Regions from separate parts of the Thermodesulfomicrobium thermophilum DSM 16697 genome, predicted to be linked through region 2. Evidence: predicted binding sites of a transcription regulator. Region 2 holds the regulator's gene; the other holds the start of a gene.
What was found. Region 2 encodes sigma-54, which starts transcription at its own class of promoters, with help from an activator protein. Its sites were predicted from a motif close to CTGGCACGGNNNNTGCTT; they were not measured.
Positions count from the first base shown of each region.

Region 1 (11,920 bases), on a different contig from region 2:
AGGCACGACGCCAATACCAGCCCCGAAAAATGAAACACTAAAGGATGGCCGAGGACCTGTTCCGCCATGCGGCCCAAGGGCGTATTCCGCCCCAAAGCCTGAAGAAGGTAAAAACCCATCACCGTAGGGGGCAGGAGCAACGGGAGGTTGCTCGCCGCCAGCACCAGACTCTTGCCAGGAAACGAGCGCCACGCCAAAACCCGTCCAAAGACCATTCCCACCGGCACAAGTATCAGTACCGTGCTCCCAGCAATCTCCAACGAAAGGACAAGGGCCGACCAATCCATCAAGATCCACCCCCCAAGGGCACGAAGCCGTAACGCTCCAGGATCTCCCGCGCCTTGGCGGAAAAGACAAACTGATAGAACGCTTGGGCGACAGGTCCTGCCCCCTTGAGCAGCACACCGCGTTGGAGGAGCGGCGTATGCCACTGCTCCGGCACCAGGACGTACTCACCCTTACCCGCCAGAGAAGGAGAAAGCACCAAAGCAAGAGGGACAAGACCAGCGTCAGCGCCACCCTCGAGGATGAATTGGGCGGCCTGCCCCACACTTTCTCCAACTACCAACCGGGACTGGATTTCCTCCCACACTCCCAAGCGGCGCAAGATCTCCTGCGCGCGCATGCCGTATGGGGCATGTTCGGGATTGGCGATGGCAAAATGCGTGATTTTGTGACTCCTAACCGCCTCGACCATACCGGAAAGGTCTGCCCCCACACCCAAAAGGCCCAACGAATGCCCCAAGAGGACCACCCGCCCCCGGGCGTAGGTTCTGCCCGCATCCACGGCAAAGCCTTGTGCGTGGAGCGCCAGGACGTTTTCCTCATCGGCCGAAAAAAAGAGTTCATACGGGGCCCCCTGAAGAATCTGCCGGCGGAAATTCCCTGAAGAACCAAAATTCAGACGCACCGACATCCCCGTTTGCCGCTGGAACTCTTCCGCCACTTCGCTGAACGCAAACTTGAGGCTCGCTGCGGCCGCCACCATAGGCCTTTCCTCAGCCGCGCATACCCACGCAAACCCCATCACCATGCCGACCACCATCAACGTCCGCATGATTCCGCCCCAAAAACGTGTGTTAGGCCCCGCATCCAACGCCTCCTCCCCCCAACGCGCCACGACATCCCGTACCGGAACAGGGCCGGAATGCGCCCATGTCTTGGCCTTCGGCATAGGCCGCAAGTACGTCCCGCACCAGCCCCTCCACCTCATACACGGTGATGCCTTGCTGGCTGAGAACTTCCTTGGGGCGCGCCCCTGCGACCCGGACCAACACCGCACTGCAATCACCCAAAACCTGCGCCATCTGCCGCCACCGGCCATCGCCCCCGCCGGGTTCCGGCGCGGGCCGTGTCGCCACCAGGCGCGGCGAGTGTCCTGGCTGCCAAATCTGAAAGGCAGCTGCTTCGCCCAAATGCTGATTGACCAAAAGCCCTTCCCGGCTGGCCACGGCTACGTATGGGCGCGACACGGCTGGGCCATGAGCCACTTGCCGCAGTACCGGGGCCAAGTCCCGAGACTGATCCGCATGGAGAAGCCCCACGGCATCTGCACGACAGCGCTGGCAATGGCGCATCTGAGGCAGCAAGGCCGAGGCCTCGTTCCGCAACGCCTCCACCAAATGCTCCTCGGGCTCGCCCAAGGCAGCAAAGGGGGTCTTGGCAGCTGGACACAGCGGGAGCAAATTCTGGATGTCGACACCAAGGCCCGCGGCCCAGTGCGAGACCTCGAGCACATGGTTCTCATTGACCGTAGGGATAACGATGGTGTTCACTTTCACGGTCATCCCCCGCTCCTTGAGACGGCGGATCCCCTCTTCCTGCCGGGAGAAAAGCAGCCGGGCCCCTTCCTCACCGCGGTAGACACGCTTGGCAAAACGCACCCACCGGTAGATCTGGCTTCCCACTTTCGGGTCCACGGCATTGACGGTCACGGTCGCGTGGGTCACGCCCAAATCCGCCAAGGCATTCACTACATCAGGAAGCCCCAGCCCATTGGTCGAAAGGCAGAACAACAACTCAGGATGGGCCTCCGCCACGAGACGGATGGTCTCCAGCGTTCGGGAAGGCTCGGCCAGCGGATCCCCCGGACCCGCAATCCCCACCACCCGGATACGCGGCTCCCGTTCAAGAACCATGTCCAAATAGGCACTGGCTTGAGTGGGGGAGAGCACCGCACTCGTCACTCCTGGACGGGATTCATTGATGCAATCATGCTTCCTATCACAGTAATTACACTGAATGTTACACGTAGGAGCCACTGGCAAGTGGACGCGCCCAACAGAGCATGCAGATTTCTTTTCAAAGCATGGATGTACGCTACGATCTTTTTGCCTGCACATAATGACCGTTCCTTATGGGCTAAAGATACCAATATCCTACCGGAGATGCATCTTGACTCTGGGCCAGCAGGGCGTTGACGATACGATCATAAAGCTCCAGGGCACCATCATAGCCCACGCACAAAAGACGCTGTCCTCCAAACCGATCGTGAATGGGAAATCCAAGACGGATCAACGGGACGCCACGAGAACGCGCAAGCTTGTATCCTTTGCTGTGGCCCACGAGAAAATCCGGCTCCATGGAATTGGCTTCTTCCTCGATTTGATGGAAGTCGGCCTCGGTGCGCACTTCGGGCAAAGGACACAGCCCGTCTACGACGGCACGGACACGATCGGCCAGGGTAGCGCTCGCGCCACCCGTGGCCACGAGCACCGGTCGAGCTCCCATCTCGGCCAAGAATGCCGTCACCCCGACGACCAGTTCCTCCTCGCCGTAGACCACAACCCGCTTGCCGAAGACATACTTATGGCCGTCCACCAGGGCGTCCAAAAGCCGGCCCCGGGCAGCTACCTCCCGCGGGGCCACGCACCCGCCCAACTCCGTGAGCACGCCGAGAAAGCGGTCGGTGGCCCGAAGGCCGATGGGCGTGTCCGTAAAGCGTGCAGGCGTGCCCAAACGCTGCTCCAAAGACTGGGCTGGAGAAAGACGGTGCGGCACACCAAGCTCCACCGTAGCGCGGGCCCCCGCCATGCGCCGAAGGGCCTCCATGGGAGTCCCTCCCGGAGCCAGAGGCTGATAGGTCTCCCAGGTCGGGCCGTCGAGAACGTCACTGAAGTCGGGCAGGAGGGGCAGCGCAAGCCCCATGCGCGCGCCCAACTCCTTGAACCAACGATGATCCGCAGGAGAGAGAAATCCCGGCATAAGCGTCACTCCCCCATGGGAATCGACGGGCTGGGCCACGCCATTCACCACCGCCAGCAAGGCCGCATGCCAGCCCTCAATATGGGTCCCGGAATAGCTGGGGGTGGAGGCGGTCACGATCTCTGGCAAGGGAAGATCTGCAAACTCCTCCCGAAACTCCTGCACCAGACGAGGAACATCTTCGCCAATGGTTTCTGTCAGACAGGTGGTGGCTACCCCTACCAATTGAGGATTATATTTGCGCATGACGTTGAGGATGCCCTTCTTGAAATTTGGGCCTCCACCATGCACAGCAGCTTTCTCGTCCATCGAAGAAGACGCAATATCGATTGGCTCTCGAAAATGGCTGATGATATACCTTCGCATATATGTGGCACATCCTTGAGAACCATGAATATATGGAATACATCCATCGATACCACGGAATGCTAGAGCAGCACCAATCGGCATACACATTTTGCATGCATTTATTGTAGATACATACTCAGACATGGCAAACCTCCTTATCGAGAAAAGGAGGTTTATATCCTTTGCGTGGCATAATTTTCCAAACAGAACTCATGGTAGATGCATGTACTTCTTTTGCAAAGTTATACATACCAACGAATCCTTCCAGAGCGATTTTACGCTCATGGTTGTGATCGCAAAAGCCAGTTCCCAACTTGTAGGCGATGGGTCGCTCTTTGACCCCTCCAACGAATACATCTACCTTTTTCTCCTCGAGAAACGCGGCGAGCTCCAAAGGATTGGCATCATCTACGAGGATGGTGCCCGGATCACAGATGCCGGCGAGTTCCTCGTACTCTTCAGTGGTGCCCGTCTGCGAACCCACGACTACCGACTGCATGCCTAGGTGGCGGAACGCCTTGACCAACGAGAAGGCCTTGAACGATCCTCCCACGTAGAGGGCTGCCCGCTTGCCTTGAAGATCGCGGCGCAGCTCTGCAAGCCGCGGCAGCAGCCACTCCAATTCGGTCCGCACCAGCTGGGCCGTGCGCTCGCGCAAAGAAGGATCCTGCGCGGCAAAGAAGTCTGCCACCTTGTACAGAGAGTCGGCCATGTCTTCGATGCCCAGGTAGGACACCCGGATAAAAGGAATACCATAACGCTCTTGAAGCATGCGGGCGAATTCCATGGTCGCCCCCGAGCATTGCACCAGATTGAGCCGCGCCCCGTGGCAGCGTTGGATGTCCTCCACGCGTCCATCCCCCGTGACGTTCGCCACCACCTGGATCCCCATCTTCTCCAGATAGCCCCGCACGATCCAAATCTCACCGGCGAGGTTGAAGTCACCGAGGATATTGACGCTCAGAGGTCCGATTCCCTCAGTGGAGCCCTTACCCACGAGACGCATGAGAGCCTGGCAGGCTGCGGAATACCCTGCGCGCTTGTTCCCCTTGAAGCCTTCGCTGTGCACAGGAATGACTGGAATGCCAAAACGCTCCTCCGCCTTGCGACACACGGCATCCACGTCGTCGCCGATGAGTCCCACAATACAGGTGGAGTACACGAACACGGCCTTGGGGGTATATTGGGGGATGAGCTCATCGAGACTTGCGGCGAGTTTGTTCTCGCCTCCAAAAATGACATCCTTTTCTTTGAGATCCGTGGAAAAGCTCATGCGATGGAGTTGCGGGCCCGAAGAGAGTGCCCCCCGAATATCCCAGGTATACACCGCACAACCAATGGGCCCATGCACCAGATGCAAGGCATCGGCGATGGGATAAAGGACCACCCGCGAACCGCAAAACACGCAAGCCCGCTGGCTCACGGCCCCTGCAAGACTCGGGCGGTTGCAAACCATAGCAAAGGGCTCTTCTCCCAGGCGACAAACTTGAGACGCCCGTTCTTCGAGTACCGCGTTCATAATGACCTCCTCGTCAGGGCACAGCGCGCACACACACCATACGCGTCCGCCGAAGCCCATGCCGGTGGTAAAAAAGCAAGGCAGCGGCATTCTCAGCATCGGCGAGGAGCTGGACGCGAGAAAGACCACGGGCAAAGGCCAGTCCGAGGATGGCCCGCAACAAAGACGAACCGATGCCCTTGCCCCGCCAGGCCTCATCCACGACAAGGTCCTCCACCCAACCCACTGGACCGCCTTCCGCAGTGGAAACCACGGTCTGCATGGTTACCATCCCCACCACCTTGCCACCTACATCCGCCACGAGGACCACAGCCTTGGGGGTTTCCAGCAGGAGGGCCAGCCCTCGCATCTGTTTGGCTTTGTCCACGGCAAATTCTGTCTCGATACCAAAGAGTTGCTCCAAGAGTTCCGTCATGGCAGCAAGGTCGGCATGGGTGGCAGGGCGGATACACATAACTACTCCAAACGATTGGCAGCCGGTTCGCCGTTTTCGAGACCATCAAGGATGGCGTCCACCGCTTCCTCGCTGTCCACTGCGCCGAACCACCAATTCTCCGGCATGATGGCAACGACTGGTCCTCGCTCGCAGCGCTTCAGACACCCCGTCGTGATCACTTGCATGTCCAAGCCGCGGGCAAGGATCTCCTCTTCCAGATACTGCGCCAGGCCATCATTGTGCCGATGACACACCCCCTTGGGCTCACCGGCAGTACGGAAGCTCTGACACACCAAGACAACGCGTTCAGGAATCGCCATCATAGCCCCCTTAGTACACCAGCTCAAAGCTCGATTCAGGTTCATCGCGGTCCTTGCGGGTCAAAAGCACGTCCAGCAAGCGGGTAAGAAACAGAAGTCCGCCCTTATACCCAACCGTAGGAAAGTACTGGTGTCCCACTCGATCCAAGATAGGGAATCCAAACCGGAGCAAAGGGATATCCTCATCACGGGAGATGTACTTACAGTACGTATTGCCAATGATAATATCGACCGGATCATTTTTGATCCACTGATGAAACAAAAACATATCACCACCGGCACGAACGTTTGGTGTATAGCCGAGGGGCGCAACGATTTCCTGGATTCGTTTCTCAAAACGTGATCCTGGAGTCCCTGTAACGATATGTACTGGATGCATATCGATACTCACCAGAAAATCGGTCATAGCGATAAGCTGATCAGGATCACCTACCAATGCGACCTTCTTTCCGTAGAAATACTGATGCATGTCGGCGATGAAATCCACGAGCTGTCCCCGCTCGAATTCAATGGATTCTGGAACCGCAACACCGCCTGCAACCCGCAATGCATCAATGAAACGATCCGTTCCGAGAAGTCCATAGGGCATCTCGATGATGGTACACGGAACCTTACACTGAGCATCCAGCCAACGGGCAGCTTCTGCCGAGCACCACTCACCCAAGGCCACTGTGGCCTTGGCCCTGCCTGTGGCCTGCAGTTCCTCCACCGTCACACCGCCTTTGGGAAACAGAGTAAACTGACCCGTCAGCGGAGCGTTGAGAACTCCAGATGTGTCTGGAACCATTGTAATTGGAACGCCCATGAGAGAAGCGAGCCGTTTTATCTCTTCCATATCGGAAGGTTCCAACCAACCAGGTATTATATTAACACTTCCTGAAGGCGATCCATCTGTTTTTGCAAAACTTGAAACAATACTCTTCACCATTGAAGAGAATCCTGTGACATGAGAACCGACGTAGCTTGGAGTATTCGCAAAAATTACATTCTTTCCTTCAGGTACCTTGCCGCTCTTTTTAGCTTTATCGATGATCTGATTGAGATCGTCTCCAATGGTCTCAGAGAGACAAGTCGTGTGTACAGCAATAACTTCTGGATCATATACTGTAAAAATGTTCTCGATGGCCTGGGTGAGGTTTGCGCCGCCGCCGAAAACCGAAGCGCCTTCCGTAAAAGAACTCGTGGCAGCGGACACAGGTTCTTTGTAGTGGCGTACCAAGGTGCTGCGATGGTAGGCACAACAGCCTTGGGACCCATGGCTATGAGGCAAGCACCCGTGGACGCCCAACGCAGCGTACATGGCCCCAATAGGCTGGCAGGTCTTGGCCGGATTGATGGTGAGCGCCTTGCGTTCGATGATTTCTTGTGGTGTATGACGTAGCAGCATGAGTTGCTCCTTTTTTATTGATGCACGTAGGCCGCTGAGAGTTGCGGATTTTGCTGCCATGGAGCCTTGAGATAGGTCCACACCCGACTGTTCACCATGCGGTCGATCTCTTTGTAGAAGTTGATGGCTCCACGGAATCCGGCATAAGGACCACCATAGTCATAGCTATGGAGCTGCTTGAGGGGGATTCCATACTTCTGCACTGCATACTTTTCTTTGATACCCGCGCAGAAGATATCGGGGTGGTACAGTTCGATGAGCCGATCCGCCTCAAACTGATTGAGGTCGTCGATGACCAATGTGTCCTTCTCCATCTCTGCCATCATGCCGGCATAGTCTTTGAAGGTGAATCCCTGCGCCTCAAGGGCGGCTTGTTGTTCCTCGGTCTTGCGGGGGCGATAGCGTTTGGGATCGGCTGTGACCTCAATCTCCTCGATGTTGCGGCTATCGGCGTCCACTTTGATACGGGGCAGAGCCTGGCGGCCTTCGTAGTCATCGCGGTGAGCGAATTCATACCCCGCGGCCAAGATCTTCATGCCAATTTCCTTGAAAAGCTCTTGATAGTGATGGGCGCGAGACCCGCCGACAAAAAGCATGGCCGTCTTACCCTGGGTGCGCGGACGCACCGCATTGGCCACAGCCTCCACTTCGGGGAGTTCCTCGGCGATGACCTCCTCTACCCGTGCGAGAAGCTCAGGGTCCTGGAAGTACTCGGCAATCTTCCGAAGACTCTTGGCCGTTGCCTGGGCCCCAATGAAGTTCACTTTGATCCAAGGGATTCCGTACTTTTCCTCCAGCATATCGGCGACATAATTGATAGAGCGATGACACATGACGCAGTCGAGATCCGCCTGATGCGCCGTTGCGAATTGTTCATACGTGGAATTTCCAGAAAATGTCGCTAAAAGAGTAATTCCACACTTATCAAGAATACGCTCAATCTCAAATGCATCACCGCCGATATTGTATTCTCCTAATAGATTGATAGTATACTTCCCTTTGCGTGGTTCATCAATTTCTCCAATGACATGAGTAAAAATCTGGTTGTTGGCGATATGATGACCAGCAGACTGACTTACTCCCTTATACCCCTCACAACTAAAAGCAAAAACGTTACAATCTCCAAATTTTGCCTTCATCCTTCTTGCAACTGCATGGATATCGTCTCCGATAAGTCCAACCGGACAAGTAGCAAACACAGCAATCGCCTTTGGATGAAATATGTCATAAGCTTCCTGAATTGCTGCTTCGAGCTTTTTCTCGCCGCCAAAGACAATATCCTGCTCCTGCATGTCCGTAGAAAAGCAGTAAGTCATATAATTTTCAGCACCCTCTGCCGAGGCATCGGTCTGGTTGCGACGGGTGAGCCATGAATAGAAACCACACCCAATGGGGCCGTGAGTGATGTTCACGATGTCCCGAGTCGGGCCCAGGATGACCCCTTTGCACCCCGCGTAGCTGCAACCACGCATCGTGATGATGCCGGGAATGGTGCGCACATTGGCGAGAATCTCCGGCGGCACGTCACCAGGCTCATTGACGACGATCTGACTTGCCCGCTTTCGGGCCACCTTGGCAGGATACCGGGAAACCAGTTGGTTTTTGACTTCTTCTGGATCCAGTGCTTTGAATTTCTTGATAGGCGCACGCATACGTTCCTCCTCGTTCAAACGATAGCCTTAGTGCCACTTTCGCCCGTGCGCACCCGCACTGCGTCCAAGACAGGGAGCACAAAGATCTTGCCGTCTCCAGGCCGGCCTGTACGATTGGCTTCCATGATGGTGTGCACCACCTCGTCCACCAGCTCGTCCGAAATGACCACCGTGAGCATCCGCTTGGGATACAGCTTGGCCGGATCCGCAATGACCGCCACCGCCTCTTCCATGCCTTTTTTAACCCCATCCACAGCAGTCGGCTCCACCAGTCCCTTACCTCTACCAAAGCATTCATGAGCAAAAAAAGCTGAAATACCTGCTTCAGTGAGCGCATTTTTTGTAGCATTCATCTTATTCATACGTATTACAGAAATCACTTCTTTCATGGTCTGGCCTCCAAATCAGAATCACACACACCGGAACTCACGGTATATACAGCATCCAGTGGGGAAATAAAAATTTTTCCGTCACCAAAAGCACCTTTTGAACCGCTGCGTGCCGCCTTCATAATGACACTCACAACAAAATCTTTATCAGCGTTGGGAACGACGCTCATAAGCATAGTTTTTGGGATCTCGTCATACGTCACTTCACCAATCTTGATTCCTCGCTGCTTTCCACGACCAGCCACGGAGTATCGAGTAACAGCAGGAAAGCCAGCATCCATAAGAGCAGAAAGAACATCATCGACCTTTTCAGGGCGAACGATAGCACGAATCATAATCATAACGGCATCTCCTTTTCTGTATATTTTACTGATCCAAAAGACCAAATTCCATGAGAAGGCTCTCTAAATTTTCAATTGAAAGCGGTTTGGGAATGACAAACATATCATTAGAATCAATAGCCTTGGCAAGATTTCGATAATGATCTGCCTGCGGAGCCGTAGGTTTCCACTGAATAACTGTCATACGATTGATTTCTGCCCTCTGTACATCGTTATCACGAGGTACAAAATAAATCATCTGTGTGTTCAAACGTTTTGCAAGCTCCATGATCATCTCTCTTTCATTATCCACATTTCTGGAGTTACAAATAAGTCCACCCAAACGGACACCGCCAGACTGAGCATATTTCACAATACCTTTACAGATATTGTTTGCTGCATACATGGCCATCATTTCTCCAGAGCAGACGATGTAGATTTCTTCCGCCTTCCCATCGCGGATAGGCATGGCGAAACCACCACACACCACGTCGCCTAAAACGTCGTAAAAAACATAATCCAGACCCTCTGAATCATCGTACGCACCCAAAGATTCCAGCATATTGATGGACGTGATGATTCCCCGGCCCGCGCACCCCACACCAGGTTCCGGCCCTCCAGACTCCACGCACCACGTACCCAGGAACCCTTCCTTGCGGATATCCGCAAGTTCCACGTCTTCGCCTTCGTCCCGCAGGGTATCGAGTACCGACTTCTGGGCCAGACCACCCAGAAGCAATCGGGTGGAGTCTGCCTTGGGGTCACAGCCCACCACCATGACCTTCTTCCCCATCTCCGCCAGTCCTGCCACCGTGTTCTGGGTCGTGGTGGACTTCCCAATGCCGCCTTTGCCGTAGATCGCTACCTTTCGCATTGTTCTTCTCCTTACTCCTTACAAGCGCATATCCACTCTCCTGCAGGGAACTCCCGCAAGAATGTCCTTCCTTGGGGCAAGGGACATGCCATCGGGACCCAATCAAATAATAACCAGGAATTTCAAATAGATGACTATAGAGTGCGCCACGCCCCTTTCCCGGCCTTGTCCCTGTCGTCCCCTTCCATTTGGAAGGGTCCAACATTTTGGAAGGGTGGTTCCCCTGTTCTCATCAAGGAAGACCGCACGGATCTCGGATCCGGCATGAAATCTGAAAGCCTGTTCAGACAGGGAGGGGCATATGCTTCTGGATACTACACTCCGGGAAGGGGCCCAGGCAGTAGGAGTCCAGTTCCCCAAAGAACTTCAGGTACGGATACTGCGAGACGTGGTCCGTGCCGGGATCGAAATGGTGGAAATCGGCTGGGTGGGAAAGGACGGCATTGAGGATCTCGCTGCAGCGGCACAGCGCCATGGCCTTGCCTCCCGATGCGCCATTTGGGCCCCATGTCGGCCGGAGATCCTCGACACGGTCGCCAAACTCGGGCTTCATGCCGTCCACGTTGGAATACCGGTGTCGCCGCAGCATCTTGCCCGCCGCCTCAAGATCTCCGTAACCGAAGCACTCCAGCGGCTCGTGGCCACCATTGGTGCTGCCCGAAGCCTCGGCCTCACCATCCGGGTGGGTCTGGAAGACGCCAGCAGTGCTTCGTTCCATGCCATAGAGCCCTTCCTGCGCACCGCAGAACGTGCTGGCGCCCATGGTGTGCGTTTGGCCGATACACGAGGAATCTGGACGCCCCAGACCTGCGCCGAAACCGTCCGCTGGGCGCAAAGCATAACCCGCCTGCCCGTGGGCGTGCACTGTCACGACGACTTTGGCATGGCCACAGCCAATGCCCTATGCGCCCTGGATGCCGGGGGCCACTGGGCCGACGTCAGTCTCCTCGGGCTTGGGGAACGGGCAGGAATCAGTGCCTTGGAGGAAGTAGCGGGATACCTCACCCTCATCCGCGCGTCCCGTAAGGACGACATGCGTTCTCTGCGCCAACTCTGCCACGAAGTGGCCCACACCACCGGGCTCTCATTGGACCCCCGCAAGGCCATCGCAGGCAAACACATCTTCACGAGCGAGTCCGGACTCCATGTGGACGGGCTGCTCAAAGACCCTGGGCTGTTCGAGCCTTGTCCACCAGAACGCTTGGGGATGCAGCGGCATCTTTTGTGGGGGGCCAAAAGCGGACGAGGAGCCGTTGTGCAGCTCCTGTCTCGTCACGGTATGCTTGGAAAAGGTGTCGACGTGGAGCAGGTACTCGCCCATGTGCGCAAACACGGCGCTCAACAGCCATTGGAAGCCGAAGAAGTGCTCCATTTGGCCCAACAACTCCTCAACATCCCAAAAGCAGTTCCTCTGCCAACAACAAATTGAAATCACTGCCTCGTTCAGGAAAGCGACTCAAAGGGAGACCGC
Region 1 covers NZ_JCANTW010000003.1:15,200-27,119, forward strand. The annotation lists gene modB (molybdate ABC transporter permease subunit) at 1-287, opposite strand, end outside; gene modA (molybdate ABC transporter substrate-binding protein) at 287-1,057, opposite strand; gene BR00_RS00710 (radical SAM protein) at 1,080-2,342, opposite strand; gene BR00_RS00715 (nitrogenase component 1) at 2,362-3,696, opposite strand; gene nifE (nitrogenase iron-molybdenum cofactor biosynthesis protein NifE) at 3,689-5,071, opposite strand; gene BR00_RS00725 (GNAT family N-acetyltransferase) at 5,085-5,525, opposite strand; gene BR00_RS00730 ((2Fe-2S) ferredoxin domain-containing protein) at 5,528-5,827, opposite strand; gene nifK (nitrogenase molybdenum-iron protein subunit beta) at 5,838-7,214, opposite strand; gene nifD (nitrogenase molybdenum-iron protein alpha chain) at 7,229-8,866, opposite strand; gene BR00_RS00745 (P-II family nitrogen regulator) at 8,881-9,255, opposite strand; gene BR00_RS00750 (P-II family nitrogen regulator) at 9,252-9,596, opposite strand; gene nifH (nitrogenase iron protein) at 9,622-10,449, opposite strand; gene BR00_RS00760 (LeuA family protein) at 10,751-11,878, shown strand.
Region 1: nifH (nitrogenase iron protein) is a predicted target of sigma-54. The motif match lies at 10,524-10,541, and genes of this name have one in related genera.

Region 2 (11,920 bases):
CGGAGCTTGCCGCCATGCAACGCGAACATCCCCTGACCTACGCCTCCAGCGGTGAGCACATCAAACCGCAATGGGTGGTGGAGAAGATCTACGAGATCACCCAAGGCGAGGCCATCATCACCACCGAGGTGGGGCAGAATCAGATGTGGGCCGCTCAATTTTATCGTTATACCCGGCCGCGCACCTTCTTGTCCTCTGGTGGCTTGGGGACCATGGGCTATGGGTTCCCTGCGGCCATTGGCGCCCAATTGGCCTTCCCCGACCGTTTGGTCGTTGATATCGCGGGCGACGGCTCCATCCAGATGAATATTCAGGAATTGGCCACAGCGGTCAGTTATCAAATCCCGGTGAAAGTGGTCATCCTCAATAACGGGTATCTGGGTATGGTGCGGCAGTGGCAGGAACTTTTCTATAACAAAAATTATTGCGCCACCTGTCTGCACACCAATCCGGATTTCGTGGCCTTGGCCAAGGCGTACGGGGCAGAGGGCTTCCGGGTGGAGCGTATTGAGGACGTGGAGCCGGTGCTTCGCAAGGCCTTCGCCCATCCTGGGCCGGTATTCGTGGACGTGCGGGTCGAGCCTGAAGAGAATGTCGCCCCTATGGTGCCGGCTGGCGCGGCGTTGTCGGAAATGCTTTTGGTGTAGGAGGCGGTCATGCGGCATGTGCTTTCGATTTTGGTGGAAAATGAACCAGGTGTGCTTTCCCGCGTGGCCGGGCTCTTTAGCGGCAGGGGATTCAATATCGAATCTCTCAATGTTGGCCCTACACTGGACCCGACGGTGTCGCATATGACCATTGTCACCATCGGGGATGACCAAATTATTGAGCAAATCATCAAACAGCTCCATAAGATCATCTCCGTGATCAAAGTGGTGGACTTGTCGGAAGAGCAGGCGGTGGAGCGGGAGATCGTTTTGGTCAAAGTCGGTGCTGAGGACTCCAAGCGTGCTGAAGTACTCCGCATCGTCGATATTTTTCGATGCAAAGTTGTTGATGTGAGTGTGGATGAGCTGACCGTGGAAATCACGGGCGATAAGAACAAAATCAAGGCAATCGTTACACTTCTTCAGCGATTTGGCATTAAGGAATTTGCGCGAAGTGGTCCAATAGCCATGCGCCGCAGCATGCAGCTTGCTGATTAACATCAATAAGGAGTTTTTATGAAGATTTATTATGAGAAAGATGCGGATTTACATATACTGCAAGATAAGACGGTCGCCATCATTGGCTACGGAAGCCAAGGCCATGCCCATGCCCAGAACCTGCGGGATTCTGGAGTGCGGGTGGTCATCGGCCAGCGGCCGGGTGGTGCCAACTGGGCCCTTGCCCGGGAGCACGGTTTTGAGCCGGTGAGCGCTGCCGAGGCCGCGGCGCAGGCGGACCTCATCATGATCTTGGTGCAGGACCAGTACCAGCCTCAAGTGTATCAACAGGAGATCCTGCCAGGGCTCACCGCGGGCAAGACCCTTCTTTTTGGCCATGGCTTCAACATCCACTACCACCAGATCGTGCCGCCCGCGGACGTGGATGTGGCCATGATCGCCCCCAAGGGCCCGGGGCATCTGGTGCGCCGGGAATTTGAGAAGGGCGGCGGCGTGCCGTGCCTGGTGGCGGTGCATCAGGATGCCACCGGTCAGGCCTTGCCCAAGGCCTTGGCGTACGCCGCAGGGATTGGCGGCGCCCGCTCGGGGGTCATCGAAACCACCTTCGCCGAGGAAACGGAAACGGACCTTTTTGGTGAGCAGGCCGTACTCTGCGGCGGCGTGAGCGAGCTCATCCGTGCGGGTTTCGAGACCTTGGTGGAAGCAGGATATCAGCCGGAAATCGCCTTTTTCGAGTGCATGCACGAGCTCAAGCTCATTGTGGATTTGCTCTACGAGGGCGGCTTCAAGAAGATGCATTACTCCATCAGTGACACCGCAGAGTTTGGCGACTACTGCACTGGCCCCCGCGTGATCGGCCCTGAATCCCGTCAGGCTATGCGCCAGGTGTTGCGGGAAATTCAAGACGGCACCTTTGCCCGTAACTGGATTTTGGAGAATAAAGCCGGCCTGCCGTCCTTTTTGGCCAAGCGGCGTCAGGCCCATGAACACGCCATTGAGCAGGTGGGAGACCGCTTGCGTTCCATGATGCGCTGGCTTGGGAAGTAGCCCCATCGACCCTCCCGCCACGGGCGCCCCGTGGCGGGATTTTGTTTGCATGGGCGCGATGTTTGCGTTAGGAGCCGTCTAACCGTAGGCATTGCCATGGAAGTTCCCAAGACTGAGACGCAGCTCCTCACCAAGGCGTGGAATCTGTTCTCGCAAGAGAACTTTGTCGGCGCCCATGATCTTTGCCTTGCTGGGTATGCGCAAGGCTTCCGCAGCTATGATTTGGTGCGCTTGCTCCTCGATAGCCTCAACAAAATGGGGCGGATCAGCGAGCAGGCGGACCTGACGCTGAAGATCTTGGCAGAAAACGAATACCCGCCCGCCACCGCTGCCAAGCTTTATTTCCGCGCGGGGCTCATCTTCCAACACCAACACAAGTATGACGAGGCCCGAGAGCTTTTCGAGAAAGTTCTCGCCCTGGATCCCGCATTTCCGGGAATCGAACAGCGCATCAAGGCCTTGGCTCCCAAGCCTGCGGTGGCCAGCAGTCGGTATTCGTATCTCGTGGAGCAGGGGATCGTTTCTCAAGAGGCGTTGGCCCGGGCCCTGGAATCCAAGGACCCTGATGCCATGCTCTTGGGTGAGCTCGGTGTGCCCAAGGAAGCGTTGGGAGAAAGCCTGGCTCGGTTTTACAAAACAGACTTCGTTCCGTTTTCCGCCACCAAGGAACCGCCGTTCGAGCTTTTCGAAAAACGGCGGTTGGATCCGGATTTTCTCAAGCGTTTCGGGTGGATCCCCTTCGAGCAGCAGGGGAATCAAATCGTGGTGCTCATGCTCAATCCCTATGATTTGGGGCGGCTCGACGAGATCCGCTTCATCTATGGGACATCGAGCATCGTTCCCAAGGTCACTTTGGCCCAAGACCTTGAGCAATATATTGATCATTTTTATCGCCAAATCACTGGCGGCGAGGATTTGGCTTCGGCCTTTGACGAGGACGTCACCACCGGGGATGTCGCTGCGGACGACACCCTTGAGGCGGACCTCTCGGAACAGGACAGCGAAGTAGTGCGCATGGTCAACGCCTTGCTGGTAGAGGCCTGGCGCAAAAATGTTTCGGATATCCATATCGAGCCCAATCCCTTCAGCCGCTATTGCCTCATCCGTTTTCGCATCGACGGCACCTGTCACGAGTTCCGTAAGGTTCGTCTCGCCTTGGCCCGGCCTATCGTCTCCCGCCTCAAGATTATGGCGCATCTCGACATTGCGGAGCGTCGCCTGCCGCAAGACGGTAAAATCAAAATCAAGCTTCCGGACCGCAATCAAGTGGTGGAATACCGCATGGCCACCATCCCCACCATCGAAAATCAGGAAGACGTGGTGCTGCGCGTCCTGGCTTCGGGAAAGCCTTTGCCGCTGGACAAGCTGGGGCTCTTGCCCCGCAACCAGGCGGCCTTTGAGGGCATGATCCGTAAACCGTATGGCCTGATTTTGGTGGTAGGGCCCACGGGGTCTGGAAAGACGACGACCCTGCATTCCGCGGTGAGCTACATCAACACGCCGGAGCGCAAGATCTGGACCGCAGAGGACCCGGTGGAGATCACCCAGGAAGGGTTGCGCCAGGTGCAGGTGCAGCCCAAGATCGGGCTGACCTTTGCCGCGGTGCTGCGTTCCTTTTTACGCGCCGATCCGGACGTCATCATGATCGGTGAGATGCGGGACAAGGAAACGGCGCATATCGGCGTGGAGGCTTCGCTCACGGGCCATCTCGTCTTCTCCACGCTGCATACCAATTCGGCGCCGGAGACCGTGACCCGTCTTCTGGACATGGATTTGGACCCCTTCAACTTCGCCGATTCGCTTTTGTGTGTCTTGGCCCAGCGTCTGGTCAAGACGTTGTGCCCGCACTGCAAAGAGGCCTATCCGGCTTCGGAGCAAGAAATCGAGGACCTGCGCATGGAGTTCGGCCCGGGCTTCGATGTCCACGCGGCGGAGTTTCTTGCGTCGGAGCGCACGCTCTACCGCAAGGTGGGCTGCGCCCAATGCATGGGCAGTGGCTACAAGGGCCGGGTCGGCATCCACGAGCTCATGCTGAGCTCCGAGGGCATCAAGACCTCCATCAAATATCGCAAGCCTACGGAGGAGATCCGCTCCCAGGCGGTGGCGGACGGCATGCTTTCCCTCAAGCAAGACGGCATTCTCAAGGTGCTCCAGGGCCGTACGGATATGGAGCAAGTACGGGCGGTTGCCGGATGATCCTCTCGGCGAGTCAGTTGCGGGCCATCAAGGAGCGCAATGACGAAGAACTGCGCAAAGGCCGTTATGCCAAGCACGGCTATCCGGCGCATACCATTCAGGACTTGCTCCACACCATTGAGGCCCTGAAGAAAGAAAAAAAGAAATGGCAACACCTGGCTCAGGAGCGCGGCGAGGCCTTGCGGCGCATTCGGGAGCTGACGCGGTGTGTGGAGAAAGGCGCGGCGGATGCGGCGGCTTCTCCTGCAGATGCCTTCTGTACGGGGCTCGTGGACTGAGTTTGTTCGCCGGTGCTCACAACACGAACCGCCAGGAGAGTCCTGGCGGTTCGCTGTGTACCCAAAGGGCGTGGGCGCGTTAGGCGCCGAAGGCCTTTTCGAAATTGGGCACCACCTGTTTTTTCCGGGACATGACCCCAGGCAGCCAGGCGCGGCCGTTTTCCGGCTTCACCCCAAAGGCCTTTTCCACCACGGACTCGTCGTCGGAGGCGATGAGCATCTCCGAGCCTTCCTTCATGATGTCCGTCAACAACAGGAAGACGGAGTGGTTGCCCTTTTCCTCTTTGAGCTTCTTGATGTCCGCTTCCAGGTCAGCCTTGACAGCGTCCAGGATGGAGAGGTCCACCACTTCCAACTGGCCGATACCGACCATCTTGCCGCTCATATTGAAGTCCTTGTAGTCGCGCATGACCAGCTCGCGGGCCGGGGTGCCTTCCACTGCGGACTTGACCTTGAACATGGCCATGCCCAGGGCGTTCAGGTCGCTCTCGCCAGCGATCTTGGCCAGTTCTTCCGCGGCCTTTTTGTCCTTGTCGGTGCAGGTGGCGGACTTGAAGATGACGGTGTCGCTCAGGATGGCGCAGAGCATGATACCGGCGATGGATTTGGGGATCTCCACACCGTAGAAGTCGTACATGGACTTGATCACCGTGGCCGTGCAGCCCACGGGCCAGATCCAGCACTCCAAGGGATTGGGGGTGGTGACGTCACCCAGCTTGTGATGGTCCACGATGCCCAGGATTTCGGCCTGCTTGATGTCATCCGGAAGCTGCGCCAGATCCGAAGTATCCACCAGGAAGACCTTCTCACCGGCGTAGGAGGTCTTGACCGCAGGGGCCGGGACGCCGAACTTTTCCAGGATGAACTTGGTCTCGGGATTCAGTTCGCCCAGAGCGGCCGGGGTGCAGGGAACGCCCAGCTTGGTCTTGAGATCGGCCAGGGCGATGGCGCTGCAGACGGTATCGGAATCAGGGCTCTTGTGACCGAATACGAACACGGACATGGGGTTTCCTCCTCCAAGGTTGAAGTATGAACCAAAACTTTGTTCCAAATATCACAACCTCTCGCCGCTGCCAAGCCCCAGCAGGGGAGTTTTTTTGAAAAGCTCGAATCACAGGAGTGAGCCGGAGGTGGATAGCGCCAGGGCAATACTCATGGCCACGAGGCTTGCGGTTGCCGTGGCCAGGGCGCGGTGGGTGCGCAGGCAGAGGACTCCACCCATGAAGGCGGGAGCCAGAAGAATGGGCCAAGAAATCGGGGTGTGGGGAAGCGGCAGAAGGTTCAGGAGCCGGATCCCTGCAAGCAGAACCACTGCAAAGACGAGAAAGAGCGTCCATCCGAGGACCCATTGTTCGGCCACGGAGCGCACAACGATGGAATCAGGGTCGAAGAAGCTCATGCGGGGGCGGCGGTTGGTATCGGCAAGGCGCATGAGGGCTCTGTCTTGGCGTTTGCGATAGAAGAGCTCAATGTTTGCCGCCCCGTGGGCGCACAGGGCGGATCCGAGAAGGACGGCCAGGGCGAGGAACATGGACGGCGCAGAAATATGGCGCAGAGTGGTGGCCGCAAGGGTGAAGGCAAGGAGGCCGTTGGGGGGCACGTAGGCGCCGGCGGGAAAGAGGTCGAGCCAAAGAAGTTCGAAGAAGACTCCTATGAAAACGACCGAGGCGTCCGCCGTGGCTGCGCCCCAGAGCAGGGCTGCGGCTATTGGTCGGTGGAGGAGCGAGGTGTCGACGCAGAAGCGCGAAAGATTGAGGAGGGCAAAAAAAAAGCGCTGAGCATAAGGGTCGGCCAATGGGGATCGAAACTCATAAGTGCACCGTGACGGATTTTCCCGGCACACACCGGAAATCGAGCTCCACGCCGTGGTCGTGAAAGAAGATCAGGCATGAGCGGTCTTCTTCCGACACGCATACATGGGCGCAGAGTTGCTGTTTTCCGGGGCCGTCGTGAAGGTTGCCGATGTTGACGCTGTGGATGCGGCAGCCGCTGGTGTAGGCCAGCTGGGCGTCCGGGCAGGTGGCGAAGAGCACCATGATGTGCGGATCCGCGGCTTGGGTGTGGAGACTTTCCAGCACAGAGGCCAATTCCGTGACCCGGCAGCAGAGGAACGTCACGTCATCGGGGATCGCCAGGCGCATGATTTCCTGGCGTAACGGGTCTGCTGCCAAGTCATCATTGGCCACCACCAGGATGCTCGCCCCTACGTAGGGCATCCATGCTTCGATGACCTGGCCGTGCACCAGACGGTTGTCGATGCGAAACCAGAGCATTATTCCGAAACCTTACGCCGCAGGACCTCGCCGGCCACGAGGATGCCTTGTTTGCCGGCGGATTTTGCCTCCAAGGCCACTTGGTGCAATGTCCCCGAGCGGTTGGTGAGCGCTTTGAGCAGGAGGGGGAGATTGACCCCGGAGACGACTTCCACCTTCCCCTGAAGAAGCAGCGAAAGACTGAGGTTGGACGGCGTGCCGCCGAACATGTCCGTGAGGATGAGGACCCCGTTGCCGCGGTCCAAGCGGCGGACGTGGTCTTTGATGTCTCCGAGGATCGTATCCATGGGACGGGTGTCGTCCACTGCCACCACGGCGCATCCTTCTTGGGGGCCAAGGATGGTTTGGGCGGCATCGAGCAGATGCTCACCAAAGGTGCCATGGGTGACAAGCAGCACGCCGATCATGATTCCTCCTTGGGGGTAAGTCCCGCACAGGGCATGGCGTGCCTAGCGTTTCTTTGGCCTTATGGCAATGTCCAATGACGGTGCTCGACGGTTACGGTGCGGCCTTGAGCCCGGAAGTGGGCGCCTACGCGTTCCGCAACGGCGACGGAACGGTGGCGGCCTCCGGTGCAGCCCAGGGCCAGGGTGAAGCGGAAACGGCCTTCGGCTTCGAGAAGCGGGATCATGGTATCCAAAAGTCCTATGAGCTTGGGGAGAAATGCCTGGGCAATAGGGTTTTCGAGGACAAACGCGGCCACTTCGGGGTCCTGCCCGGTGCCTTGCCGCAGGGAGGGCTCGAAGTAGGGATTGGGGAGGAAACGGACATCAATGACGGTATCCGCTTCCGAGGGCATTGCGTGTTTGAACCCAAAGGTGATGAGATGCAGACGCATGCCCTGTGGAGCACTGCTCAGTGTCTCCCAGCGGCTTTGGATGGCGCGGCGTAGATCGTGGATGGAATAGTGGGTGGTATCGATGACGAGGTGGGCGCCGTCGCGGATAACGGCCAGGAGGGATCGCTCGGTTTCAATGGCTTGCTCAAGGCCGGGGGTGGTTGTGCTGAGCGGGTGGGGACGCCGTGTGGCGGCATAGCGCCGCAGCAAGGTCGAAGTGGAGGCTTCAAGAAAAAGCACCGTGGGGGTGGGATGGAGTTTGGCGAGGATTTCCTGCCATTGCTGGGCGAGGGCCGGCTGCCGGAGATCCATGCCCAGGGCCAGTCCGGCATAGGCATCTGCGGAGGAGCGGAAAAAGAGGTCCACAAGGTCCGGAGCCATGGCTGCCGGCAGATTGTCCACGCAAAAAAGCCCCATGTCCTCCAGGATGTTCAGGGCCGTACTCTTTCCAGACCCAGAAAGGCCGGAAACGATGACCAGGGGCTTGGTGGCTGTGGGAGGGGCCATAGAATTCAGGGCAGTGGGTAGGAGGTCATGAGTTCGAAAAGTTGGGAGGGCGGGGCGCTGAGAAAACTTTGGCGGAAGCTTGTATCCCGCAAGAGGCGCGCCAGGGAGGCCAATACCTTGAGATGCATACCGGCGCCCCCCGCTGGAGCGAGTACCAGCGTAATGATGTGCACTGGTTTATGGTCGACGCTGTCGAACTCCACGCCTTGAGTACTGCGCCCCACGACGACGGCGATATGGTCCAGCCCGTCCACCTTGCCGTGAGGGATAGCAATGCCATCGCCGATGGCAGTGGAACCAAGCCGTTCCCGTTCTAAAAGGATTTGGACGACGGCCTCCGGGGATACGCTTGGGAAAAGTGGTATGACCGGGCGCACAAGTTCGGCCAGGACCTCGGTCTTGGTCCTGGCCGAAAGTTCAGGAAGTACATGACTTGGATGGAGAAATTCGGAAAATTGCATGATTAGATGCCTGGATCGATGAGTCCGAACCCACCACTGCTTCTGCGATACACCACGTTGATGCGTTCGGTCTCGGCGTTGAGGAAGACGAGGAAAGTGTCTTCGGTTGTTTCCAATTGGAGCGCAGCCTCCGCCACAGTCATGGGTTTGGGGTCGAAGTGGTCGCTGCTTTCCACGACCGTGTGTGGAGCACCCTCGGATTGTTCCAGGCGAAGCACGTCCATGCGCACCGGAACCCCTTTGCGACGTGTTTTGTTTTTATCGCGGATTTTCCGCAGTTGGGCTTCGAGTTTCTCCCAAACCAAATCCACAGTGGCATACATGTCATTACTTTCGTCTTGAGCAGAGAGGTGAAGGTCTCTGCCCACGAGGACGACTTCGGCGATATGCCGGTACTTCTCCACCTCAAGGTTGACCTGGAGCTCCGTGTCGTCTCGATCTCCAATATATTTGACGAGTTTTTGGAAACGATCCCGGGCGTATTTGCGCAAGTGGTCCGAAGGCTCGAAATTTTTGAAGTTGAAGACGATGTTCATAGCAACCTCCTTGCGTTCGGTTGGGTCGAATGACCAATTAGAGAATCCGGCGTCTTCGGGAAGAAGACTCGATTCCCAGTACCGCACGGTATTTCGCCACAGTCCGGCGGGCGATGTTGATATCCAGGCGCTCTTTGAGCACCGCAGCAATCTTCTCATCGCTGAGCGGGTGCGCCGGGTCCTCTTCGTTGACCAATTGTTTGATGATGGCCTTGACGCTTTCGGAGCCCACCTCAGAGCCGTCGTCCATGGAAAGTCCGGAGTTGAAGAAAAATTTCAGCTCGAACACCCCATGCGGGGTCGCCACGTATTTGTTGCTGGTAATACGGCTCACCGTGGATTCGTGCATGCCAATGTCCTCGGCCACATCCTTGAGCACCAGAGGCTTGAGCTTGGTGACCCCGTGACGGAAAAAATCCTGCTGGAAGCGCACGATGCTCTCCATCACTTTATAGAGCGTCTTTTGGCGCTGCTGCAAGCTTTTTAAAAGCCATTGGGCGGAGCGGGCTTTTTCTTGGATGTAGTCTTTGTCGGGGCCTTGGCCGCCTTGGAGCAAGGTATCGTAGTGGGAACTGATCTGCAGGCGAGGCAGCCCCTCTTCGTTGAGCAGCACCACGAATTCGCCGTCGAACTCGTGCACGAACACGTCCGGGCTGACGTACACCGTGGCTTCGCTGCCAAAGCTTGCGCCCGGCAGAGGTTCTAGGCTTTGGATGATATCCAGGTAGGCGCGCAGGTCTTCCAGCTCGATCTTGAATTTCCGCGCCAGTGGTTTGAAACGCTTGCGTTCGATGTCTTCCAGGTGATCGCGCACCAAGGTGGTGAGAATGGGATCGTCTTGCCCCAACACCTCAAGTTGCACCAGCAGGCACTCCCGCAGGGAGCGGGCCGCGACGCCCACCGGGTCCATGCGCTGGATGCGGGCGAGCACCGCCTCGATGGCCTCGCGCTGGGCGCCGGTCTGCTCCATGAGATCTTCCAGGGTGGCCGTGAGGTAGCCGCGGGAATCGAGATTGCCGATGATGGCTTCGCCAATGGCTTGGCTCGCCTCGTCGAGGTCGGAGAGCCGCAGTTGCCAAAGCAGGTGGCCTTCCAGGGAGGGCTTGCCGGAGATGCGTCCTTCCCAGGGGGTCATTTCTTCTTGGAGTTCGGCTTCCTTGTTGTGTTGCTTACTGGTGCTCGCAAAGTCGCCTAAATAGGTTTCCCAATCGGCGTTGCGCAGCAGGTCTCGTTCGTTGCAGGAGAGGGCCGCTGTGGCGAGTTCCGGGGGAGTGGAAGGGACGTCTTCCGTGATCTCGGGCGTGGGGTGGTCCGTGGCTTCTTCTAAAACCGGATTCTCCAAAAGTTCCTGCTGGATAGCCTCCAGAAGTTCCAGACGGGAAAGCTGGAGCAGCTTGATGGCCTGCTGGAGCTGGGGAGTCATCACCAGCTGTTGGGTCAATTTCAGATTCTGCCGCAGTTCCAATCCCATAGACGTTTCCTTTGCATGGAGGGGATGCCCTCGTGATGCTTGCCTTCTGCCATAGACGGCTGGGCCTGGCAATGTCTTGATTTTTTCTGGGATTTCTTTTTCCGCTTACAGGCAGAATCCTTCACCCAGATACACGGAGCGGGCCATGGGGCTGGCCACGATGTCGTTGGGAGTGCCGGAGAGCACGACGCGTCCATCGTGAACCAGGTAGGCGCGGGTGCAGATGGCGAGGGTTTCGCGCACGTTATGGTCCGAAATGAGGATGCCGATGCCCCGTTGGCGCAAGTTGGCGATGATGCCTTGAATGTCGGCCACGGCCAAGGGGTCGATACCCGCGAAAGGCTCATCGAGCAGCAAGAATTGCGGTTTGCGGATGAGGGCCCGGGCGATTTCCAGGCGTCGGCGCTCGCCTCCAGAAAGGAACGACGCCGGCTGGTCCGCCAGGCGGAGAATCCCCAGTTCTTCGAGGAGATGTTGGGCCGTGCGCTCCTGTTCGGAGCGTGGGAGCCCGGTATATTCGAGGACGATGCGCAGGTTGTCTGCCACGGAAAGATTGCGGAATATCGAGCTTTCCTGCGGCAGATAGGAAAGGCCGAGAAGGGCGCGGCGGTGAAGCGGCAGGCGGGTGATGTCATGCTGATCGAGAGTCACCGTGCCGGCGGACGGGGTGGTGAGGCCGGCAAGCATGTAGAAAGTCGTGGTCTTGCCCGCCCCATTGGGACCGAGCACGCCGACGATCTCGCCGGGCTGCACCTCCAGGTCGATGCCCCGTACCACCTCCCGCCGTCGGTAGCGTTTTATGAGCCCCAATCCTACGAGGCTCATGGCTTCTTCTCCAACAATCCGGGGGTTGTCTTGGGCGCAAGGAAGATGGCCTCCACCCGTTGTTTGGCGCCGCCGCGCACCTCGCTTTTGCCGTCTTTGAGGTACAAGACGATGACCTCGCCGCGGATGCTGTTTTTGCCCTCACGAACCTCAGGATTGCCTTCCAGGGTGACGGTTTCGGTGCGGGCGTCGAAGGTGGCCCGTTTCCCGGTGCCGCTGCGGTTTTGGGTGGTCTGGATGCGCACGTTGCCTTCGGCGACGATGGACCGCACTTTGCCCTGGGGGGATGTGGCCGCGGCCTTGGATGCGCCTTCCTCCAGATGTACGGTGACCGTATCGGCCCAGAGCTCCATGTCCTCACGGGTGGCGTGGACCGCGCCGC
Region 2 covers NZ_JCANTW010000014.1:227,858-239,777, forward strand. The annotation lists gene ilvB (biosynthetic-type acetolactate synthase large subunit) at 1-647, shown strand, start outside; gene ilvN (acetolactate synthase small subunit) at 657-1,145, shown strand; gene ilvC (ketol-acid reductoisomerase) at 1,164-2,153, shown strand; gene BR00_RS08430 (ATPase, T2SS/T4P/T4SS family) at 2,250-4,349, shown strand; gene BR00_RS08435 (hypothetical protein) at 4,346-4,627, shown strand; gene BR00_RS08440 (manganese-dependent inorganic pyrophosphatase) at 4,707-5,630, opposite strand; gene BR00_RS08445 (PTS sugar transporter subunit IIC) at 5,739-6,422, opposite strand; gene BR00_RS08450 (PTS sugar transporter subunit IIB) at 6,436-6,900, opposite strand; gene BR00_RS08455 (PTS sugar transporter subunit IIA) at 6,900-7,307, opposite strand; gene rapZ (RNase adapter RapZ) at 7,367-8,245, opposite strand; gene BR00_RS08465 (PTS sugar transporter subunit IIA) at 8,251-8,706, opposite strand; gene hpf (ribosome hibernation-promoting factor, HPF/YfiA family) at 8,709-9,242, opposite strand; gene rpoN (RNA polymerase factor sigma-54) at 9,280-10,713, opposite strand; gene lptB (LPS export ABC transporter ATP-binding protein) at 10,819-11,538, opposite strand; gene lptA (lipopolysaccharide transport periplasmic protein LptA) at 11,535-11,920, opposite strand, start outside.